Linked DNA regions of Hydrogenophaga sp. SL48. The protein of the gene in region 1 interacts with the protein of each later gene in a pairwise test. Links are inferred from orthologs where the notes say so. Each region holds a gene or a part of one and is shown on either strand. Other genes may lie near its edges.

What was found.
Region 2: the proteins of priA (region 1) and ssb interact in binary tests that used the Escherichia coli proteins (3 or more experiments, as listed by UniProt). The link is inferred for Hydrogenophaga sp. SL48 from one-to-one orthologs.

Annotation. Positions count from the first base shown.
Region 1 is NZ_CP063400.1:5,161,352-5,173,107, reverse strand. Bases 8,582-11,545 are described here. They hold priA (replication restart helicase PriA), read left to right. Parts: upstream 8,582-8,964; coding sequence 8,965-11,127; downstream 11,128-11,545. Other genes in these bases: IM738_RS24610 (hypothetical protein), read right to left, coding at 11,299-11,545. Also shown: IM738_RS24660 (alanyl-tRNA editing protein), read left to right, coding at 1-553; IM738_RS24655 (SAM-dependent methyltransferase), read right to left, coding at 628-1,875; IM738_RS24650 (protein-disulfide reductase DsbD family protein), read left to right, coding at 2,059-4,266; IM738_RS24645 (thioredoxin family protein), read left to right, coding at 4,417-5,043; IM738_RS24640 (DUF4256 domain-containing protein), read right to left, coding at 5,142-5,669; IM738_RS24635 (CYTH domain-containing protein), read right to left, coding at 5,683-6,159; IM738_RS24630 (hypothetical protein), read right to left, coding at 6,184-6,645; IM738_RS24625 (DUF1772 domain-containing protein), read right to left, coding at 6,699-7,181; hemE (uroporphyrinogen decarboxylase), read left to right, coding at 7,479-8,576; more of IM738_RS24610, read right to left, coding at 11,546-11,712; IM738_RS24605 (GAF domain-containing protein), read right to left, coding at 11,709-11,756.
Region 2 is NZ_CP063400.1:4,992,736-5,004,322, forward strand. The notes cover bases 3,601-6,395. They hold ssb (single-stranded DNA-binding protein), read left to right. Parts: upstream 3,601-4,643; coding sequence 4,644-5,147; downstream 5,148-6,395. Other genes in these bases: IM738_RS23775 (chloride channel protein), read right to left, coding at 3,601-4,499; IM738_RS23785 (DUF3422 family protein), read left to right, coding at 5,284-6,395. Also shown: IM738_RS23760 (hypothetical protein), read left to right, coding at 1-381; IM738_RS23765 ((Fe-S)-binding protein), read left to right, coding at 378-1,712; IM738_RS23770 (MFS transporter), read left to right, coding at 1,860-3,119; more of IM738_RS23775, read right to left, coding at 3,105-3,600; more of IM738_RS23785, read left to right, coding at 6,396-6,603; IM738_RS23790 (DUF4395 domain-containing protein), read right to left, coding at 6,815-7,582; IM738_RS23795 (class I SAM-dependent methyltransferase), read left to right, coding at 8,008-8,727; IM738_RS23800 (LysR substrate-binding domain-containing protein), read left to right, coding at 8,858-9,832; FAD-dependent tricarballylate dehydrogenase TcuA, read left to right, coding at 9,939-11,372; tricarballylate utilization 4Fe-4S protein TcuB, read left to right, coding at 11,359-11,587. UniProt on the Escherichia coli protein: Plays an important role in DNA replication, recombination and repair. Binds to ssDNA and to an array of partner proteins to recruit them to their sites of action during DNA metabolism. Acts as a sliding platform that migrates on DNA via reptation.

The DNA.
Region 1 (11,756 bases):
CGTGCACGTGCCGGCACCCGGACAAGAAGCGCTGCTGGCGGCCTTGCGGCCCGGCACCGAGCTCACCGCGCGGGTGGACTGGGCGCGGCGCCACCGCCTCATGCGCTTTCACACCAGCACCCACCTGCTGTGCCACCTGGTGACCATGCCGGTGAACGGCTGCTCGATCACGCCCGAGTACGCGCGGCTTGACTTCCACATGACCGAGCCGCTGGACAAGGACGCGCTGAGCGCCGGCCTCGCCGCGCTGGTGGCGGCCGCGCACCCGGTCAGCCTCGGCGCCATCACCGACGCCGAACTCGACGCCAACCCCGCGCTGGTGAAAAGCATGAGCGTCTCGCCGCCGCGCGGCAGCGGCACGGTGCGCACCGTGCGCATCGGTGCGGCCGAACTGATCGACCTGCAGCCCTGCGGCGGCACGCACGTGGCCAACACCGCCGAGATCGGCCGCGTCGTGGTCACCAAGATCGAGAAGAAGAGCGCCACCACGCGTCGCGTGGTCTTGGGGTTTCAGGAAACACCCCCCGCGTCGCCTTCGGCGCCACCCCCCTGAGGGGGGCGACACCAGAGGCCCGGCAAAGCCGGTTCCTCGGTGTCTCCGGGATGGACAGTTTCGCGCGAAGCCTGTCAGCGTTGCCCTGGGGGCTCCTGATACATCCAGCTCCGCGACCACGGCAGTCCTGCCGATGACTGCCCCGCGGGGCGGCACAGCACCTGGTAGAGCGCCACCTCGTCGTGCTCGAAGGCCCAGGCGCAGCCCGCGAGGTAGATGCGCCAGATGCGCCAGCGGCGTTCGTCCACCAGCGGCTTGATCTGCGCGGTGTTCGCCTCGAACGCCTCGCTCCAGAGCTGCGTGGTGCGCTGGTAGTGGCGGCGCAGGTTTTCCACGTCGACCGCTTCGAGCCCGCCCTCCTGCAAGGTGCGCAGCACGGTGCCGATGTGCGGCAGCTCGCCGCGCGGGAACACGTAGTGCTGGATGAAGCTGCCGCCGCCCAGGGCGGTTTCGCCGTCGTTGGGGTCGGTGCTGGTGATGCCGTGGTTCATGGCCCAGCCGTCGGGCTGGAGCAGGCTGCGGATGTGGCTGAAGTAGGCGGCCAGGTGGTCCAGCCCCACGTGCTCGAACATGCCCACGCTGGTGATGCGGTCGAACGGGCCGTCGCGCTGCAGCGTCACGTCGCGGTAGTCCTGCAGGCGGACCTCAATGCGATCTTGCAAGCCCGCCGCCTGCACCCGCTCGCGCGCCAGATCAAACTGGTTCTGCGAGAGCGTCACCCCCACGCAGCGCGCGCCAAAGTGTTGCGCCGCTCGCAGCACCAGCGCTCCCCAGCCGCAGCCAATGTCGAGCAGGCGCTGGCCCGGCTGCAGGCGGATCTTGCGCAGGATGTGGTCGATCTTTTTCTGCTGCGCGGCGTCCAGCGTTTCGTCGCCGTGCTCGAAGTAGGCACAGGAATACACCATGCCCTCGCCCAGCCACCGGGCGTAGAACTGGTTGGACACGTCGTAGTGGTACTGGATGGCTTCGCTGTCGCTCGCGCGCGTGTGGCCGTGGCGGCGGCGGATGCGTCCGAGCAGGCCGCCCGCGGGCTCGGCGTGCTGGGCCAGGCCGTGCGCCGCTGCCAGGATGTCCGGCACGCTGCCGTCCACATCGACCAGCCCCTCCACATAGGCCCGGCCCAGGGTGTCAAGCTGCGGGTCGATCAGCAACGGCCAGGCCGCCGGGTCGCGCACGCGGATCTCCACGCTCGGCTGCTCAAAGTCGCCCAGCGCCAGCGACGAGCCACCGCCCGCGCCCCAGCTCAGGCGCACCGGCAGGTTGGCCCGCTGCTTCACCCGTTGCGCCCAGGGCAGCAGGGCGCGCTCCACGATGAATCCCATGGGGTGTACCTCCATGTCCATGCGTTCCGACCCCGTTTGTAGTCAAAGTGCGGCCCGCGCGCGACTTTTTCAGCGTTGCCTTATATTTAGGCGGCGCCCGGTGCGGCCCCAGGAACTTGGGCGAGCCCGGCCCCTCATACCCTGGCAGCGCCGCTGCGCGCCCTCCCTCACCGTCTGCCTCTGATGCCGTTGCCCCAGCCCTTGTCTCCCACTGTCCGCCGCCTGCTGGCCGGCCTGTTGTTCGCCGTGTGGCTGCCGCTCACCGCCCTGGCCCAGGGCATTCTGGGCGGCAACACCACACCGACGGCGCCGCCGCAGATGGTGCGCGGCGAGTTGCTGGCTCACGCGCCCCAGGGTGCCACGCCGGGCAGCAAGGTCTGGCTCGGCCTGCAGCTCACGCACACGCCCGACTGGCACACCTACTGGAAGAACTCGGGCGATTCCGGCCTGCCCACCGAGCTGCAATGGACGCTGCCCCCGGGCGTGACGGCCGGCGCCATCGCCTGGCCCACGCCGCGCAAGTTCCCGCTCGGCACCCTGGCCAACTACGGCTACAACGGCACGGTGCTGCTGCCGGTGCCGCTGACCATCGACCCCTCGTTCACCGGCACCCACCTCGACGTCCAGCTCTCCGCCGCCTGGCTCGCCTGCCGCAAGGAGTGCATCCCCGAAGAAGGCCAATACACCCTGCGCATCCCGGTGCAGGGTTCGACCGCGCTGAACGGCGCCGCGTTCGACGCCGCCCTCGCCGCCGCGCCCCGACCCCAGACCGCCGACGGCAGCGCCCTGCAGCCCGAGCCCGGCTTTCTGAAGGTCGCCCTCGTTGGCCTGCCCGCCGCCTGGCGCGGCCAGGCGCTGGAGTTTTTCCCCGAAACCACGGGCCTGATCGAACCCGGCAGCCCCTGGACGCAGGCCTGGGACGGCGAGCGCTGGACCGCCCGCGTGCCGCTCTCGCCGCAGCGCAGCGACAGCCCCGCCCAGCTCGCCCTCGTGGTCGCGCCGGCCAACCCGCCCGGCGAGGGCGCGGGCACGGCCGGCGTGCGGCTGGACCTCCCGGTGCAAGGCACCTGGCCCGCCGCCGCTCCGCTGCCGGCGGCCGTGCCCGACGCGCTGCAGGCCGCGCTCGACGCCAACGCCGCCCGCGCGGCCACGCCCCCCTCGGCGCCCGGCGTGCCGGTGTCGCTCTGGGCCGCCCTGCTCGGCGCCTTCATCGGTGGCCTGATCCTCAACCTCATGCCCTGCGTGTTCCCGGTGCTGGCCATCAAGGTGCTGGCCTTCGCCCGGCACGCCGGCGACAAGACCGCGCACCGCGCCAACGGCCTGGCCTACACCGCGGGCGTGGTGCTCTCGTTCCTCGCGCTAGGCGGCCTGTTGCTCGGCCTGCGCGCGGCGGGCGAACAGCTGGGCTGGGGCTTCCAGCTGCAGAGCCCGGGCGTGGTGGCCGCGCTGGCGGTGCTGTTCACGCTCATCGGTCTCAACCTCGCCGGCCTGTTCGAGTTCGGCAGCGTGTTGCCCAGCAGCGTCGCCAGCCTGCAGGCCAAGAGCCCCACGGCCGACGCCTTCCTGACCGGCGTGCTCGCCACGGCCATCGCCTCACCCTGCACCGCGCCCTTCATGGGCGCCTCGCTGGGCCTGGCCATCGGCCTGCCCGTGATCCAGGCGCTGGCGGTATTCGGGGTGCTCGGCCTGGGCATGGCGCTGCCGTACCTCGCCGCTAGCTGGTGGCCGGCCATCGCGCGCGCGCTGCCGCGCCCTGGCGCCTGGATGGTCACCTTCCGTCAGCTCATGGCCTTCCCCATGTTCGCCACCGTGGTCTGGCTGCTCTGGGTGCTGGGACAACAGAGCGGCATCGACGGCGCCGCCGCCCTGCTCATGCTGCTGGTGGTGCTGGCGCTGCTGGTGTGGGCGCTCGGCCTGCGCGGCAAGGGCCGCACGGTGCTCGCCGGGCTCTCTCTGGCGGGCCTGCTGTGGCTGGGCTGGACCGTGGGACCGAACGTCACGCGGATGCAGGACGCCAGCCCTGGCGCCGAAGTGGCCACCGCCGTGCAGGGCGTGAGCTGGCAGCCCTGGAGCCCCGAGCGCCAGGCCGCGCTGCTGGCCGAAGGCCGCCCGGTGTTCGTGGATTTCACCGCCGCCTGGTGCGTGACCTGCCAGTACAACAAGCGCAGCACCCTGGCCGACGCCGAGGTGCTGGCCGACATGGCCGCCAAAAACGTGGCCCTGCTGCGCGCCGACTGGACCCGCCGCGATCCGTTGGTGACGCAGGCGCTGGCCAGCCTGGGGCGCAACGGCGTGCCGGTGTACGCGATCCACAAGAACGGCCAGCCGCCCCGGGTGTTGACCGAGGTGCTGACGGTGGGCGAAGTGCGCACGGCGATAAAGGGCTTGTAACCCCCCGCGCCGCCTTCGGCGTCACCCCCCAAGGGGGGGCGCACCTGGCGGCCCGTCCTGAGCTTGTCGAAGGGCGGTTCCGCGGGGGCCTTGAACCAACAGGGCTTCCCTGTGTCTCATGTTGTCGTTCGTTCAACCGGAGCCCAAACCATGCTGCACCGCCGCCATCTCTTGGCCATGAGCACGGGTGCCCTTGTGCTGCCCAGCCTCTTGGTACCGCGCCCTGCCCACGCCGCCGCCAGCGTCGGCCAGCCCGCGCCCGACTTCACGCTCAACGACACGGCGGGCAAGCCCTTGAAGCTCTCGCAGTTCAAAGGCAAGCTGGTGGTGCTGGAGTGGAACAACCCCGGCTGCCCCTTCGTGCGCAAGCACTACGAAGGCAACATGCAGGGCCTGCAGAAGGAGTTCACCGGCCAAGGCGTGGTCTGGCTCGCCATCAACTCCACCGAAGACGCCAGCAGCGATTACCAGACACCGCCCCAGCTCGCGCGCTGGATGCGCGACAAAGGCGCCAGCCCCAGCGCCACGCTCATGGACGAAGACGGCCAGGTCGGCGCCCTGTACGCGGCCCGCGTCACGCCCCACATGTACATCGTCAACGCCAAGGGCCTGCTCGCCTACGCGGGCGGCATCGACAGCATCCCTTCAGCTCGCGTGGCCGACATCGACAAAGCCACCAACTTCGTGCGCCAGGGCCTCGGTGAACTGCTCGCCGGCAAGCCGGTCAGCACCCCCACCAGCCAGGCCTACGGCTGCAGCATCAAATACAAGACCTGACCCCGGGCCTGGTTCATCCAGCCCAGGGCACCGCCGGGCCGGCTTTGCCGGACGGCCAGTGCCGCCCCCTGGGGGGTAGCGCGAAGCGCTGCGGGGGGTCAGATCAGCAACGCGCCGCGAAAACCCCTTGACGCGTAGTACGACTGCACCCCGTTGTGGTACGTGAACACCTGGCCGTAGCGGCAGTCGCAGAACAGCGCGCCGCCGAGCGCGCGCACCCCGGGCGGCGTCAGCACCCAGCTGGAGGTCTTCAGGTCGAACTCGCCCAGCGCCTGCAGCGCGCGGTATTGCGCCTCGGTCAGCAACGCCACGCCCATGGCCTCGGCCATGCCGACCGCGCTGCCCTGGGGTTTGTTTTCCTTGCGCGCCGCCAGCGCCGCCTCGTCATAGCAAAGGCTGCGCCGGCCGGCCGGCGTTTCGGCCGCACAGTCGCAGAACACGAGCGACTTCGTTTCACCGTCCAGCGCCACCACGTCCGGCTCGCCGCCGGAGGCCTCCATCTCGCGCAACACCTCCAGCGCCCCGGGGCGGCCCTCCAGCCGGGCCAGCACCTGCGCCCACGTGATCGCTTTGTGCCGATGCCTGTGCTTCTCGAAGCGGTGTTTCAGGGTGTCCAGCAGTTCCATGGGCGTGGTCCTTTCAGCGGTCTTTGGAGGGACCCCACCGGTTGAACGGATGGGTCGCGAGACTGGAATTGAAGTAGCGGCTGTCGGTCGTGACCTCCTCGGTCACCCAGGGCGGCAGGGTGATCGCCTGCCCCTCGCTCGCCAGTTCCACCTCGGCCACCACCAGGCCCGCGTTGTCCCCCAGGAACTCGTCGATCTCCCAGAGCAGGCCGCCGTGCTCGACCCGGTGGCGCACCTTGTCGATCAGCGGCCCGTCGCACAGGGCGAGCAGCGCCTCGGCGTCGGCCAGCGGAATGGCGTATTCAAACTCCGCCCGGGTGGCGCCGGTGGTGACACCCTTGATGGTGAGAAACGCCTGAGCGCCGGCGACGCGCACCCGCACCGTGCGGTGCTGGTCGCGGTTGAGGTAACCCTGGCAGATGCGCTGGCCATCGGCCGTGCGCCAGGCGGTGCCGGTGACCCGGAATTTGCGTTCGATTTCGATGGGCATGGCAAGGTCAATCAACAGGCGGGTTCAACGTGAGCGTCGTCCCTGATCGAGATGATGGCCGATCCGTCCGTAGATCGCCGCCCACACGAGCCCATTGAGCAGGTAGTCGAGGAGCAGCACCGCAAGGCTGGTGTCTCCCTGCGGCTCAAGATCGGCGAACCGGACGACGAGATAGGCAGGTGAGCCGTGAAGCGCCTCGGCCACGACCCCCAGCGCCCCCAGAAGCTGAAGCGGGAACGGCAGGACCAGCAACGAGAACAAGCCATGGCTCACAGGATACGCGGCCAACCCGCAGGCAGCGCCGACGATCGCGCAGACATGTTCGCGCGACCGCCAGCGGGCATACAGCCAGGCCGTGAGCGGCAGGCAGACGGCCCACAGAAGCGTCGACAGCTTCCCGGGCCAGCCAGCAAGAAGGAGCAACGCGGCGGCTTCAGCCACCCCCAGGGCGAAAAGCTCAAAGCGCCCTGCGCGCGTGGTTTTCATGCGGTTGACCGGATGCAGACAACGCCGGACTCGGCGGAAGGCCCTGCCGAGCTTCAGGCTGCCCGGGTGTGGGAGGGTTCCGTGCGCTGACCGACCGCGGCAAACAGTGCCAGCGCAAAGCCCCCCACCGCCAGGGCGGTGCGCAAGCTGTGCCACTGCCACCACGTGTCGCGCAGTTCCGCCCAGTTGCTCGCGGGGGCCTGGGCGCTCCAGGTCATGACGAGCGCATTGATGGGCTGGTTCGCGAAGCGGGTGATGAGGCCCGCGGCCACCAGGCAGAGCGCCGCCACGACGAGCAGCGAGCGGGCGCGTCCGTCCCGTCGGGTCACCACGGCCAGGGCCGCCGTCAGAACGATGCAGGCCAGGCCGAGGGCAGGCAGCACCACGTTCAGCGCACAGATGGTGTTCTGCTGCATCTCGACATAGGCGCCCGCCGACAGCGCCGCGGGATTGAACCCGAGCCAGATGCCGAACATGGTGCCCACGAGCAATGCCGTGAGGAAGAGACCCGCGAATCGAAGGGTGGTGGCCAGCATGGCGGTCCTTGAACATGAGATCTGACGCCCGACTCAAGTCGTGCCGCGCAGCGGCAGCGGGTGAACGGATGGAATGGATTCCCCGGCTTGTTCGTGCGCGATGGACGCTCAGGTCTCGTGGGCGGGGATCCGTCTTCATCCAGACAAAAAGGTCGCCGGTCATGCTACACCCGAGGCCATTGACTTGGCAAAGTCTGCTCGCCGCCAGCAGACCCGTCTGCGCTCGCTCAAAGTGAGGCCCCACCCCACACGGGATAATCGCCGCTTCCCGTCAGATCACCGCAACCGGATACCCCCATGAGCTTCGCCCCCCTGCAGAACGACACCTTCCTGCGCGCCTGCCTGCGCCAGTCCACCGCACACACGCCCGTGTGGCTGATGCGCCAGGCCGGTCGCTACCTGCCGGAGTACTGCGCCACGCGCGCCAAGGCGGGGTCGTTCATGGGTCTGGCGACCAACGTGGATTGCGCCACCGAGGTGACGCTGCAGCCGCTGGAGCGCTACGCGCTGGACGCGGCCATCCTGTTCAGCGACATCCTGACCGTGCCGGACGCGATGGGCCTGGGCCTCACCTTCCAGCAGGGCGAAGGCCCGAAGTTCGCGAAGACGGTGCGCACCGAGGCCGACGTGGCCACGCTGGCCGTGCCGGACATGGACAAGCTGCGTTATGTGTTCGACGCGGTGACCAGCATCCGCCAGGCGCTGAACGGGCGCGTGCCGCTGATCGGCTTTTCGGGCAGCCCCTGGACGCTGGCCTGCTACATGGTGGAGGGCGGCGGCTCGGACGACTACCGTGCCGTGAAATCGCTGATGTACAGCCGCCCGGACCTGATGCACCGCATCCTCGCGATCAACGCGGACTCGGTGGCCGTGTACCTGAACGCCCAGATCGACGCCGGCGCGCAGGCGGTGATGATTTTTGACAGCTGGGGCGGTGTGCTGGCCGATGGCAAGTTCCAGGAGTTTTCGCTGGCGTACACGAAGCGCGTGCTGGCGCAGCTCAAGCGCACCGACGCCACGGGCGCGGTGATTCCGCGCATCGTCTTCACCAAGGGCGGCGGCCTGTGGCTGGACGACATGAAGGGCCTGGACTGCGAGGCGCTGGGCCTGGACTGGACGGTGAATCTGGCCAAGGCACGCGCCGCAGTGGGCGACAGCAAAGCCCTGCAGGGCAACATCGACCCGAACGTGCTGTTCGCGCCGCCCGAGGCGATTGACCGCGAAGTGGCGGCGGTGCTGGAGAGTTTTGGCACGCCGCACCAGGGTGCTGGCACCGGCCCCACGCACATCTTCAACCTGGGTCACGGCATCAGCCAGTACACCCCGCCGGAGAGCGTGAAGGTGCTGGTGGACGCGGTTCACACGCACTCCAAGCGCATCCGGGCCCAGGCCTGAGCCACCCTGCGCACCGGCGCTTTGCATGCCCGGAACGCATGCCTGAGCGCCCCCGGCCCGGCCTTTAGCACAGAAACTCAAAAAAAGAACGCTTGACATGCCTTACTTATGCACAAATTTCGTGCTGCGGTGCGACATGCAGGTTTCACCCCATCAGTGCCGCCCCACCCGATGGGGTGGCGATCTAAGCTGTTGATTTCATTGGGTTTTGATTTCTGCTTTTTTTCTGGGCAATTTAAGAAAGGCCTTGATTTACAAGGCTTCCGGGCGCGGAAAAAGCACCTATCAACAAAGTTATCCACAGAAAGCTTGGACAGCTGTGGAAGCCATGTCAAATCAATGACTTACATCACTTTCCGACAGTTCGACTGAAGAAGAGCCGCTAAACATGCCCTACTGGCCCGGCGTCGTGATCGCCACCCCCGCCCACAGCGGCGTGGGCGGCATCCTGAGTTACCGGAGTGAGTTGTCGCTCACGCCGGGCACGCTGGTGCGTGTGCCGCTGGGCGCGCGCGAGGTGCTGGGCGTGGTCTGGGACTGCCCGAGCGTTCCGCCCGAGGGGCTGGCCGAGACCCAGACGAAGGCCGTGGCCGGCGTGCTCGACGGCCTGCCACCGCTCAACGAGCGCTGGCGCCAGCTGGTGAAATTTGCCGCCCAGTACTACCAGCGCAGCCTGGGTGAGGTGGCGCTGGCCGCCCTGCCGCCGCAGCTGCGCGAGCTGGACCACGCCCAGCTCGCGCGCCGCCTGAAGAAGCGCGCCAAGCTGTTGACCGCCGAACCCACCGCCCCCGAGGCGTTGAGCGGCCACGATCTGAGCGCCGAGCAGGCCGAGGCCCTGGCGGCGCTGGAGGGCGCGAGCGCCCCGGTGCTGCTGTACGGCGCCACCGGCAGCGGCAAGACCGAGGTCTACCTGCGCGCCACCCAGGACGTGTTGCAGACCGCGGTGCCCGAGGGCGAGGCGCTCACCCAGGTGCTGGTGATGGTGCCCGAGATCAACCTCACACCGCAGCTGGAGGCGCGGTTCCGGGAACGTTTCGAGCCCGCGTTCGGCACCGGCTCGGTGGTCTGCCTGCACAGCGGCATGACGCCGGCGCAGCGCCTCTCCAGCTGGCTGGCGGCGCACACGGGCGTGGCGCGCATCGTGCTGGGCACCCGCATGGCCGTGTTCGCCAGCCTGCCGGGGCTGCGGCTGATCGTGGTGGATGAAGAGCACGACCCGAGCTACAAGAGCCAGGAAGGTGCGCGCTATTCGGCGCGGGACCTGGCGGTGTACCGGGCGAAGGTGGAGACGGAGGCGTTGGCCAATGTCCCTCACCCCGGCCCCCTCCCGCCAGCGGGAGAGGGGGCGACACCCCGCTGCCAGGTGCTGCTCGGTTCGGCCACGCCGTCCCTGGAAACCTGGCACGCGGCGGACCAGGGCCGCTACCTGCGGCTGGCGATGCCGGGGCGCATCGGCGGTGGCGCGCTGCCGCGCCTGCGGCTGGTCGACATGAACCACCAGCCCAAAGGCACACCGGTCTCGCCGCCGCTGCTGGCCGCGATGCAGGAGCGCATCGCGCGCGGCGAGCAGTGCCTGGTCCTGCTCAACCGGCGGGGGTACGCGCCGGTGCTCTCGTGCGACGCCTGCGCCTGGAAAAGCGAGTGCCCGAACTGCAGCGCCTTTCGCGTGTTCCACAAGCTGGACCGCACCCTGCGCTGCCACCACTGCGGCTTCACCTCGCGCGTGCCGCGCGCCTGCCCGGACTGCGGCAACCTGGACATCGCGCCGGTCGGTCGCGGCACCGAGCAGATCGAAGAACAGCTCACCAGCCTGATGCTGGACGTGAAGCGCCCCGACGGCGGCCCGGCGCGGGTGGCGCGCATGGACGCGGACACGACCCGCACCAAGGGCAGCCTGGAACAGCAGCTCGCCGCGCTGCACAGCGGCGAGGTCGATGTGCTGGTGGGCACCCAGATGATCGCCAAGGGCCACGACTTCCGTCGCATCACGCTGGTGGCCGGCCTCAACGCCGACTCGGCCCTGTTCGCCAGCGACTACCGCGCGCCCGAGCGCCTGTTCGCGCTGCTGATGCAGGCGGCCGGGCGCGCGGGGCGCGACGCGGCGCAGAGCGCGGCCAGCGAGATGTGGGTGCAGACCTGGCACCCGACGCACCCGCTGTTTGCCGCCCTGAAGAAGCACGATTACCCCGGCTTCGCCGCCGGGCAGCTGGCCGACCGCGAGGCCGCGGGCATGCCGCCCTACGGCGCGCAGGCGCTGCTGCGCGCCGACGCTCGCACCCAGCCCGCCGCGCAGGCCTTCCTCACCATCGCCGCCGAGCAGGCTGCCGGCCTGCCCCACCGCGACGACATCACGCTCTACCCCGCCGTGCCACTGACGATCCAGCGCGTGGCCAACATCGAGCGCGCGCAGATGCTGGTGGAGAGCGCCTCGCGCAGCGCGCTGCAGCGTTTTCTGGCGGCCTGGCAGCCGGTGCTGCACGGCTGTCGCAGCGCGCCCGAGGCCAAGGGCCTGGTGCGCTGGGCGGTGGACGTGGACCCGCTGTCGATTTAGGGCGACGCTGAATAAGTCCCCGTGGATACGGGCGCCTGCTGTCGGGAAGGGCTGCAAAGCGCAAAACGCAGACGGGCCGGGCGGCCCGGCGAGGCTTTGCAACGCCGCAGACCGCCCGAGAGCGGGATGCCCGCGCCACGAAGGACTTTTCAGCGTTGCCTTAGGGGCTGTTCACGCCGGAAGTGCTTCCCTCGCAGGCCAGAGCTGCTCCAGCGTGTGGATCACGTCGTGCAACCTGAACGGCTGCAGCAGCAATCGGCGCACATCGAGCTCCTTGAGCCGGGCCACCAGCGCCGCGTCGACCATACGCGCCATCGCCACCACCGGCATGTCCGCCTCGCAGCGGAACGCGCCGGCCCGCAGCCGGGTCAGGAAATCCAGCGCGGCATCGCCTTCGACCAGCGACATCAGCACGGCCTGCGGCGCTCCGGTCTTGAGCCATTGTTCGGCCGACGCGACGCTGATCGTCTGGCGCACGCGCGCAATCTGCATCTCGCGGCACACCGACGCCACCGTGCCACGCACCAGGCCGTCGGGTTCGATCAGCAGCACCTTGTGAACAAAGGCACCTCGCTGAGTGGTCATGCTGCAGCCTCCTCGCGACGGAACAGCTCCTCCACCACCATGTC
Region 2 (11,587 bases), 170 kb from region 1 along the record:
CTGACCGGTCTGTGGTGGCCCGCCTTTCCCGACGCCGTGATGTACGTCGCGGCGGGCGCCAGCATCATCTCTTTGCTGGTGGCCCTGCTGTTCCGCCTGACCGATCCGGTGCTGAAACGGATCTCGACCGCCGACGACTGGATCACCTGGGTGCTCACGTTCCTGCCCTTCTTCACCGGCATGGCGGTGATCGGCGATCCGTCCGCGACCATCCTGGCGCGCGACCACGTGATCTACCGGGACCCGCTGGCGGTGCACCTGCTGACGCTGGAGCTGCTGCTGATCTGGTTTCCGTTCGGCAAGCTGATGCACGCGTTCCTGTTCCTGCCGGCGCGCATGCAGCTGGCCACGTTCTTTGGCCGTCGCGGGGTGCGCTCATGATCAACATGGATGTGTTTCATGGCTTTCTGCAAGCCATCCACCACCTGCCGGAGATGGCGCAGCCCGATGCGCTGACCGACGCCGAGCGCCTGGGCCGCGCCAAGACGGTGATGCGCGCCAAGACCGACCGCGGTCTGGCGCTGGACCTGGAGGCCTGCGTGAACTGTGGCTACTGTTCGGAAGCCTGCCACTTCTACCAGAGCACCCAGGACCCGAAATACAGCCCCAGCCGCAAGCTGGACCTGCTGCGCCGGGTGCACGCGCGCGAAACCTCGGCCTTTGCGCCACTCAAGCGCCTGTTCCTGGCCGACATCACGCTCGACGATCTCAAGGAGTGGCAGGAACTGGTCTACGACTCATGCACGGAGTGCGGGCGCTGCAGCATGATCTGCCCGATGGGCGTCAACACCGCGCGCGGTGTGAACGTGATGCGCGAAGCGCTGTTCGAGGCCGGGCTGGCCCCACTGGAGTTGACGGCGGTGGCGCAGGAACAGGCCGGCCGGGGCACGGTGTTCGGCGTCGGCCCCAACGAGCTCCGGCAAACGCTGGACCTGCTGCGCGCCCAGGGCATCACGGTTCCTCTGGACGAACCGCAGGCCGACCTGATGCTCGTGACCACGGTGATCGACGTGCTGCTGTACCAGGATGCGCTGGCCGCCACGGCGCGCATCCTCAACCACCTGGGCATTCGAGGGACCTTGCGCAGCGCGGGTTTTGAAGCGGCGAACTTCGGTCTGCTCTCCGGCAGCGAATCGCTGCAGAAGGCGGCCAGCCAACGCCTGATCGATGAGGCGCTGGCCATTGGCGCCAAGACCGTCATCCTGCCGGAGTGCGGGCACGCGTACCCGGCGCTGCGCTGGGAAGCGCGGCTCGCCAACGGCCAGCCGCTGCCCTTCGAGGTGCTGGCGGCGTCCGAATTCGTGGGGCGCGAAATCACTGCCGGGCGTTTGCAGCTGCAGCCACCCGAAGACCCCAGCCGCAAGATCACCTACCACGACGCCTGCAAGCTGGCCCGGCACGGCGGCGTGGTGGACGAGCCGCGCGCGGCGCTCAAAGCCCTGGGCATGGACCTGCGGGAAACCACGCCCACGGCCGAGCAGAACTGGTGTTGTGGCGGTGGCGCGGGCGTGTTCCTGATCAACCGCGCGGAGGGTTTGCGGCACAAGGCCTGGGGCATCAAGCGCGAGCAGATCGACGCCACGGGGGCCGACACGGTGGTGGTGTCCTGCGGCAGTTGCCGACTGAACGTGATGGCGGGCGCCGAAGCCGACGCCTGGCCCACCACCATTGAAAGCGTGGTTGAAATGGTGGCCCGGCAGTTGCCGGAATGATATTTCCCACGCCTTGTTCCGGGGACTGCCGGCCCAGGCCGGTGCCGACCCACCACCAGCGTGTGGCAGGGCCTTTGACGCACAATACCGGTTGGCCCCAACACCCCCGGCGTCAGGCAGGCGATCCTGCCTGACGCGTGCTTCTTGATCGTGTCTTCAACGTCCGCTCCCCCCGTTTCCAGCGATGCTCCCGCCCTCGATGCCAACCGCATGACGGGTGAGGAGCGGCGCGCCAGCGGTGCGCTGGCCCTGGTGTTTGCGCTGCGCATGCTGGGCCTGTTCATCGTGCTGCCGGTGTTCGCACTCGAAGCCGCGCGCCTGCCCGGCGGCGACGACCCGGCCCGTGTCGGTTTTGCCATGGGCCTGTACGGGCTGACGCAGGCGTTTCTGCAGATTCCCTTCGGCATCGCCTCCGACCGCTTTGGCCGCAAGCCCACCATCGTGGCCGGCCTGTTGCTGTTCGCAGCGGGCAGCGCCATCGCAGCCTGGGCGCCCGACCTCACCTGGCTGGCCATCGGGCGCGCGGTGCAGGGTGCGGGCGCCATTTCGGCCGCGGTCACCGCCTTCCTCGCCGACGTCACGCGCGACAGCGTGCGCACCAAGGCGATGGCCATGGTGGGCGCGAGCATCGCGCTGATGTTCGCGCTCTCGCTGGTCATCGCGCCGCTGCTGGCGGGCTGGGTGGGCTTGTCGGGCATCTTCCTCATGACCTGCGCGCTGGCGCTGCTGGGCATCGCCGTGGTGCTGTGGGTGGCGCCGCCGGAACCGCGCGTGCACCGGCCGTCCGACATGCAGCAGGTGCGTGGCGGGCTGGGCGAGGTGCTGCGCCACGCCGGGCTGCTGCGGCTGAACCTGGGCGTTTTCGTGCTGCACGCGGTGCAGCTCGCCATGTGGATGGCGCTGCCCGCGATGCTGGTGCAGGCCGGGCTGGCCAAAGCCGACCACTGGCAGGTGTACCTGCCGGCGGTGCTGGCCTCGCTGCTGGTCATGGGCGGCGTGCTGTTCCCCATGGAGCGCAAGGGTCGGCTGCGCGTGGCCTTCCTGGTCTCCATCGGGCTGATCCTCGCGGTGCAGGTGGGCTTGTGGGCGGTGGCGGACGCGCAGCCGGGGCTGTGGACACTGGGTGGCCTGCTGTTTGTGTTCTTCATCGGCTTCAACATGATGGAAGCCAGCCAGCCCAGCCTGGTGTCCAAACTGGCGCCAGCGCACGCGCGCGGCGCGGCGCTGGGCGTTTACAACACGCTGCAGTCGGTGGGCTTTTTTGTCGGCGGCGCGGTGGGCGGCTGGCTGGCCCGCGCGCACGGTCCGAGCGGCCTGTTTGCCGCCTGCGCGGTGGCCTCGCTGGTCTGGCTGGTGGTGGCCTGGCCGATGCGGGCGCCAGCGCCTGCCGCGTCAGCGCGGCGCTGATCCGGCGGCCGGCGGGCTCTCCAGCGGCACATGCCCGCTGTGGGTGCCGTCCATGGGTGCCCCGCGCAGCGAACGCATCATCAGAATGGACATGGTGCTGTAGAGCGGCCGGCTGATCATGCGCGAGACCAGGCTGGAGAGCAGCGCACAGGTGATCAGGCTGAGCACCATGCTGTGGCCGTCGGTCATCTCCATCACGATGATCATGGCCGTGATCGGGGTCTGCGTCACCGCCGCCAGAAAGCCGCACATGCCCAGCGCGATGAGGGCTGGCGCGTGCGGCGAGTCGAACAGCCAGGCCACGTCGGCGCCCAGCCCCGCACCGATCGACAGGCTGGGGCCGAACATGCCGGCGGGCACCCCGGCCCAGGACGACAGCCACGACGCGATGAATTTCAGTCCGGTGAACACCAGCGGGCGGTGGTGTTCGCCACCGTCGGGCGCCAGCAGCGCGTGGGTGTTGTGGTGGCCCACGCCCACGGCATCGCCCTGGGTGATCACCGCGATCACCGCCACGACCAACCCGCACCCGGCCGCGAAGATCACCGGTCGTTTGCGCCGGTAGGCACAGAAGCGGTCGGGCAGGCCGGTGAACGAGGCCAGCAGCAGGCGCGACATCAACCCGCCGAGCAGGCCGCTGGCCACCGACACCACCAGCGCCGGCCCGATCAACACCCACCAGGACAGGTTCTCGGCCCGCACACGACCGAAGTACGAGAGGTTGCCGAAGGCCGAGACCGACACCAGGCCGCCCACCACGATGGCGGCCAGCATCAGGCCGCTGCTGCGATCCTGCAGGCGGCGCGACAGCTCCTCGATGGCGAACACGATGCCGCCCAGCGGCGTGTTGAAGGCGGCGGCGATGCCGACAGCGCCGCCCGCCACCAGCAGTTCGCGAGTGCTGATGTCGGTCTTGGGGGACAGCCAGCGTTTGGCGTGCAGCATCACGCCGGCGGCGATCTGCACGGAAGGGCCCTGCCGGCCGATCGACAGACCCGCCAGCAAGCCGCCCGAAACCGCCACGATCTTGACCATGGACAGCTTCAGCGAGACAAACCGGGAACGGCTGGCGATGGGGGTCTCTGGCGCCAGCGCCGTGAGCACCTGCGGCACGCCCGAGCCGGCCGTGCCCGGCGCCCAGCGCCGCACCGACCAGACGATCAGCGCGGTGAGCGCCGGTGTCCATAGCAGTGGCGCCCACCAGGCCGAACTGCGCAGGCCCTGGTAGAGGTCAAAGGCCGCGTCAGCCAGCAGCGTGAACACGACGATGGACAGGCCCGCGAGCACCGCGTAGACGATCACGATGGTCCGGTCCAGCCACTGCCGCCCGTCGCCGATCTCGTTGCGCACGTTCTGCAGGAAGTCCGGTTCGCCTTTCATCGGAGTGCAGTGTAGGGGCTGGTGAGTCCCAAAGACCATCGGCCGGCGGATGATTGGGCCGGAACGCCACTTGCGGCACAATGGTTGACCTTTTTGCGGCCCGGGTTCCCGGCGCCGCCCGCTTACTCCCCCCAGGGCACACACATGGCATCCGTCAATAAAGTCATCCTCGTCGGCAACTGCGGCCGCGACCCCGAAATCCGTTACCTGCCCTCGGGCCAGGCCGTGGCCAACGTGAGCGTGGCCACCTCCAGCCGCCGCAAGGACAAGAACAGCGGCGAGACCATCGAAGACACCCAGTGGCACCGCGTCACTTTCTACGACCGCCTGGCCGAGATCGCCGGTGAGTACGTGAAGAAGGGCCGCCCGATCTATGTCGAAGGCCGCCTGAAGTACGGCACCTACGTGGACAAGGCCACCGGCGTGGAAAAGAACACCGTGGACATCATCGCCACCGAGCTGCAGCTGCTGGGCGGCCGCGAAGGCATGGGCGGTGGTGAAGAGGGCGGCGCAGGCGGCGGTGGGTACAGCCGTCCGGCTGCGGCCCCGCGTCAGGCCCCTGCCGCACGCCCGGCCCCCGCGCCCGCCCCGGCGGCGGCCCGCCCGGCCAGCGGCTTCGACGACATGGACGACGACATTCCGTTCTGAGGAACCGGTCCCTGACGCCACGTCTTCCATCCCGGACGTGGCCTTCACAACCCGCCGGGCGCCCAGCCCGGCGGGTTTTCTTTTTTTGAGCCACGGCCCGCAGCGGCGCGCCACCAGGTTTCGGCACAATCGCCGCATGGAACCCAACCCCTACCCGTTGCCCGCCGGTGACCCGCAGCGTGAGCTGCTGCACAACGAGGTGCATGCCCGCCCGCCCGCGCGGGTGCACCTGCCCGCCCTGGTGGTGTTTGTGGCGGTGTTCAACGAAGGGGTCACGCGCGAGCAGGAGTGTGCGCACCTGAGCCGACTGCCCGGACAGCAGGCACTCACACCCGAACAGCTGCAAGGCAACTTCCTGCGCCTGCGCCTGCCCGGCTACACGCTCAAGTGGGAGCGCCACACCGAGTTCACCCGGTATTCGCTGGTGCAGCCGCTGCCCGATGCCGCGCAGCTGGGCTCGCGCGATCCCGAGCTGCTCTCGCACATCGTGCTGCCGCCCGACTGGATCGCCGGCATTCCGGGGCGAACCTTCGCCGCCATCAAACTGGTCATGCTGCACGGCGACCTGCAACACCCGCAGGAGACCCTGGCGCTGGCGCGCACCTGGCTGGGCGAGCACACGGTGGTGGCCTCGCTCATGGGGAACAACGCCCATTCGATGGTGGTCACCGACTTCATGCTGCGCGAGTCGGGCTACGAGCGCATGCTGGTGGTGGCGCCGACCGACACCACCGAAACCCGGGCCGGCCGCATCTCGCAGCGCCTGCTGGAGATCGAGACCTACCGCCTCATGGCCTTGCGCGGGCTGCCGGTGGCCAAGCAGCTGGGCGCACTGCTGACTCGCTCCGAACAGCAGCTCGCCGACATCACCGCCCAGATGGAGAACAAGAGCGCCACCGACCAGGCCCTGCTCGACGCGCTGGTGTCGCTGGCCGCGGGCGTGGAGCGGGCCACCGCCCAACACGCCTATCGTTTCTCCGCCACGCAGGCCTACGACACGCTGGTGGGCCAGCGCATTGCGGAGATCCGGGAACAACCGATCCCGGGCACACAGACCATCGGCGAATTCATGCAGCGCCGGCTCTCGCCGGCCATCGCCACCGTCACCGCCACCGCGCAACGCCTGGCTTCATTGTCCGAGCGCATCACGCGCACCAGCGCCCTGCTGCGCACGCGGGTGGACATCGCCACCGAGGAGCAGAACCAGCAGCTGCTGGCCAAGCTCACCAAGGGGCAGGAGCTGCAGCTCAGGCTGCAAAGCACGGTGGAAGGCCTGTCGATCGCGGCGATCTCGTACTACGTGATCAGCCTGATCCTCTACCTGGGCAAGGCGGGCAAAGAAGCGGGCCTGCCCATCAAGCCCGAGTTGCTGGCCGGCGTCATGATCCCGCTGGTGCTGTGGGCGGTGTGGCGCACCACCAGGAAGATCCACGAGAAGCTGCACGCGGGGCATTGACCCCCCCCCCCGCGCCGCCTGACGGCGTCACCCCCCAGGGGGCGGCACTGGCGGCCCGGCGAAGCCGGTTCCGCGGTGCCCTGAGTGAAGGCACCTCGCGCCGGAGGGGAAGTTCAGCCCAGGGTGCGGTGGAACCGGCTCCGCCGGGCCACTCGCATCGCCCCTTGAGGGGCGGAGCGGTTACGCGAAGCGAACAAGCGACGGGGGTGGGTCAAGTGCATCCGTTGTGCAGCTTCCACTGCGCTTCGTGCCCGATTGCCTTGGCAAAGGCGGGCACCTGGCAGCGCTCGGCTTCGGCTGCGCTGGCTTCGCCCGGGGTGGGCTTGAGGCCCATCTCCTCCAGCGTGGCCATCTCGTCAAAGCCGCCCTGCACGGCGCCAGTCTGGTCCACCCAGCCTTTGGCGAGGGTGATCGCTCCCACGAACAGCAGCAGCATGGCAGCCTGCCCGAGGCCCATGCCGAAGCCCTTTGAGGCCGGCATCTCGCACACCCCGCCTGGGCAGAGCTGGGCCTGCTCCTTGTTGAACAGGTTGTACAGCTTGCAGCCCAGGCAGATGCCGAACGCGGTCTCGAAGAACATCAGCGTGAGGCAGCTGGCGCAGACCAGCATGTTCACCGGGCCCATGTAGCGGTTGAACACCATCAGGTAGAGCATGGCGCCACCCAGCAGCAGGCCCAGACCCCAGGCAAAACGCTTCTGCGGCGCGCCGACCCATTCGGGCGTCTGTTTGCGCACGATCCAGCCGCCGACGATCATGCTCGGCGCCCAGCGCGGGTTGATCATGCGCAGCGCCATGTCGATCAGGAACACGATCACGAACAGGCGCGTGGGCTGGTAGTTGGCGGTCAGCAGCGCGTTCATGAACGACACCACGGCCGGGAAAAACAGCAGGCCGGCGGCGGCGCGCACCGTGCGCTCGTTGACCACGCGGATGGGGTAGCCCTCGACGGTTTCGCCGAACTGAAAAATGCGATCCATGCGCGACTCCTAATATAAGTGTGTGGTTGTACATGGATTGAGAGCGCGGCGCCAGCCCGAAGTTTCCCGCCCCTGCGCCGACGGTACGGCCCCCAGCAGCAGCACGCCCGCGCGCGAAGGCGCCACGCGCTGCGGCGCGTGGCGCAGGTGCGGCACACGCTCGCGCTGCCCCGAGAGGCGCGACGGTGACATCGGGCACGGCGAAGTGGTGCGACACCTCGTTGCAACGGCGCACGACCACGCTGCGTTCCCGGATACGCTGGGACCAGTGGGCCGCGGTGGCCGCCAGCGGTATTGCCGTCAAACGCGATGTGCGGTTCAGGCAGGCCTTTGACCATTGGATGGCACCATTCTTCCTATACTCGTTTGGGTCTCCTTGAGAAAACGCAAGTCGCTGCCGAAGCTGCGGATTTGAGAGCATCTAAATGAATCAGACAAACGCCGATCCCGATCAATTGCCCATCGTGCGCGACGAACTCGATGTGCTGGACGACCTGGCGCCTTTGGCCGAGCAACGCATCATCGAACTGGGCTGCGGCGACGCCCGGCTGGCGCGCGCGTTGCTGCTGCGCCATGTGGGCAGCCAGGTGCTGGGGCTGGAGGTGGACGCCGTGCAGCACACCAAAAACGTTTCGAGTCCGCAGGAGCGGCTGTTGTTCGTGGCCGGCAGCGCCGAAGCCGTGCCGTTCCCCGACGCGGTCTTTGACGGCGCGATGATGCTCAAGAGCCTGCACCACGTGCCGCTCGACGGCATGGACGCAGCGGTGGCCGAGGTCGCGCGCGTGGTCAAACCCGGTGGCTGGTTCTACGTGAGCGAGCCGATCTTCGGCGGCGCGCTCAACGAGATCGTTCGCCTCTACAACGACGAGAACACCGTGCGACGGGCCGCGCAGGCCGCGCTGGACCGCGCGCTCGCCGCCGGCACCCACTGGGAGGCTGCGGGCGAGCGGCGTTTCGCGCAGCCCGTGCACTTCAAGGACCGGACCGACTTCGAGCAGCGCATGCTCTACCCCAGTTTCGCCGACCACCACATCACACCCGCGCTGGTTGCGCGTGTGCGCGCCGCGTTCGAGCCGCACTGCGGCCCCGACGGCGCCCACTTCGTGCGGCCCATGCATGTGCGGCTGCTGCGCCGCAAAGTTTGACGGTGCGCCGATGACCGGGCGAATACCCGTGTGAGAGGTGTTCGGCGTCGGCCAATAATCCACCGGCAAGAACATCGAACAGGCGCCCACAGCAGCGCGCCGGTTGTGCCACCCGAGACAAGGACGCTTCATGGAACTGCGGCAGTTGCGCTACTTCGTTCGCATCGTCGAGCTCGGCTCCATGAGCCGGGCGGCGGCGGACCTGGACATGGTGCAGTCCGCGCTCAGCCAGCAGATCACGCGGCTGGAGGGCGAGCTGTCCACGCGGCTCCTGCACCGCACGCCGCGCGGCGTGGCGCCCACCGAGGCGGGCGTGGCGTTCTTCCGGGAGGCGCAGCTCACCCTGCGCCATGCCGAGCAGGCCATGCGTGTCGCGCAGCAGGCGCGCCTGTCAGGCACCGTCAGCGTGGGGCTGGCGCCCACCACCTCGGCGGTGCTCGGGCTGCCGCTCATGCAGGCCATGCGAGAGCGTTACCCGGACGTGCGCCTGCACATGGTGGAGAGCATGTCGGGCCACCTCACCGCCATGCTCAACGCCCGCCAGCTCGACCTGGCGGTGCTGTTCGACACGCGCCTGCACCAGACCCGACAGGCTGGTGGCGGGCGACGCTGGGGCGTGATGCCGCTGCTGGAGGAAGACCTGTTCCTCGTGCGCCGCGCCGCCGCGCCGCGCCTGCCGGCCGAAATCGCCATCGCCGACCTGGCCGACGAGCCGCTGATCCTGCCCACCGGCCCGCACGGCCTGCGCAGCACGCTGGACACGGCGTTTGCCGGCGCCGGCATCTCCCCGCGCGTGGTGCTGGAGGTGGACTCGCTCGCCATGGTGATGGCCGCGGTGAATGCCGGACTGGGTTCCACGCTGCAGCCCTGGGCGGCCCTGGGCCGTTACCCGGACGCCGCACAGCGCTTCCAGTGCGCGCGCCTCACCGACGCCCCCGCGCGCCGCGTGAACCTGCTGTGCACCCTGTCGGACGACGAGTTGTCACCCGCCGCACTGGCCGCACGGGTGGTGCTGCTGGACTGCGTGCGCTCGCTGCTGAGCGACGGCCGGTGGTTCGGCGCCACCGCCCTCGCAGCCGTGCCTGCCACCCATCACACTTTGTGATACCCCCATGACGTGAGCCCGCTGCACAGCGGGCCTGGGTCTTTCTACATTCCCTCATGCGCCGGATGCGTTCCGGCGCCCCACGAGAGAAAGCAGAAGGAGACCCATGTCAACGGACCCCGATGTTCTGGTGATCGGCGGCGGCAACGCCGCCCTGTGCGCCGCCTTGATGGCCCGCGAGGCCGGGGCCAGCGTGTTGCTGCTCGAAGCCGCGCCGCGCGAATGGCGCGGCGGCAACTCCGCCCACACCCGCAACCTGCGCTGCATGCACGACGCGCCGCAGGATGTGCTGGTCGATGCCTACCCCGAAGAAGAGTTCTGGCAGGACCTGCTGAAGGTCACCGGCGGCAAGACCAACGAGACGCTGGCCCGGCTGGTCATCCGCGCCTCGTCGAACTGCCGCGACTGGATGCGCCGCCACGGCGTGCATTTCCAGCCGCCGCTGTCGGGCGCGCTGCACGTGGCGCGCACCAACGCCTTCTTCATGGGCGGTGGCAAGGCGCTGGTGAACGCCTACTTCCGCAGCGCCGAGGCGCTGGGTGTGCAGGTGCGCTACGACGCGCCGGTGGACCGCATCGAGATGGACAGCGGTCGCTTCGTCGCCGCCCACGTGAACGGCCAGCGCATCACCGCCAAGGCCTGCGTGCTGGCCGCCGGTGGTTTTGAATCGAACCGCGACTGGCTGCGCGAGGCCTGGGGCCAGAACCAGCGCGGCGAATGGCCGTCGGACAACTTCCTGATCCGCGGCACGGCCTTCAACCAGGGCGTGTTGCTGCGCCACCTGCTCGACGACCACAGCGCCGACCGCATCGGCGATCCGACGCAGGCGCACATGGTGGCGATCGACGCGCGCGCGCCGCTGTACGACGGCGGCATCTGCACCCGCATCGACTGCGTGTCGCTGGGCGTGGTGGTGAACCGCGACGGCGAGCGCTTCTACGACGAGGGAGAGGATTTCTGGCCCAAGCGCTACGCCATCTGGGGCCGCCTGGTGGCGCAGCAGCCGGGGCAGATCGGCTACTCGATCATCGACAGCAAGGCCATCGGCCGCTTCATGCCGCCGGTGTTCCCGGGCGTGAAAGCCGACAGCCTGCCCGAGCTGGCGCACAAGCTCGGCCTGGATGTGGACACCTTCATGCGCACGCTGGACGGCTACAACGCCGCCTGCCGCGTGGGCACCTTTGACCACACCGCGCTGGACGACTGCCACACCGAAGGCATCACCCCGGCCAAGACCCACTGGGCGCGCCCCATCGACACCGCGCCCTATTACGGCTACGCGCTCAGGCCCGGCGTGACCTTCACCTACCTCGGCCTGCACACCGACGACACGGCCGCCGTGCGCTTCAACAACCAGCCCAGCAGCAACCTCTTCGTCGCCGGCGAAATGATGGCCGGCAACGTGCTGGGCCAGGGCTACACGGCGGGCGTGGGCATGAGCATCGGCACGGCGTTCGGCCGCATCGCCGGCACGAACGCTGCACGGGCCGCCCAGGCCACCCGCACCACCCCCACCGGAGCCCACCATGCACACGCTTGAAGCCCTCTCGCGCGACGCCAGCGCCCTGGCCAACGGAGAGACCGTGCTGTCCGCCCCCGAAACCGAAGTGGCGCGCCAGATGCAGATCTGCAACGCCTGCCGCTACTGCGAAGGCTTCTGCGCCGTGTTCCCGGCCATGACGCGCCGGCTCGAATTCGGCAAGGCCGACATCCACTTCCTGGCCAACCTCTGCCACAACTGCGGCGCCTGCCTGC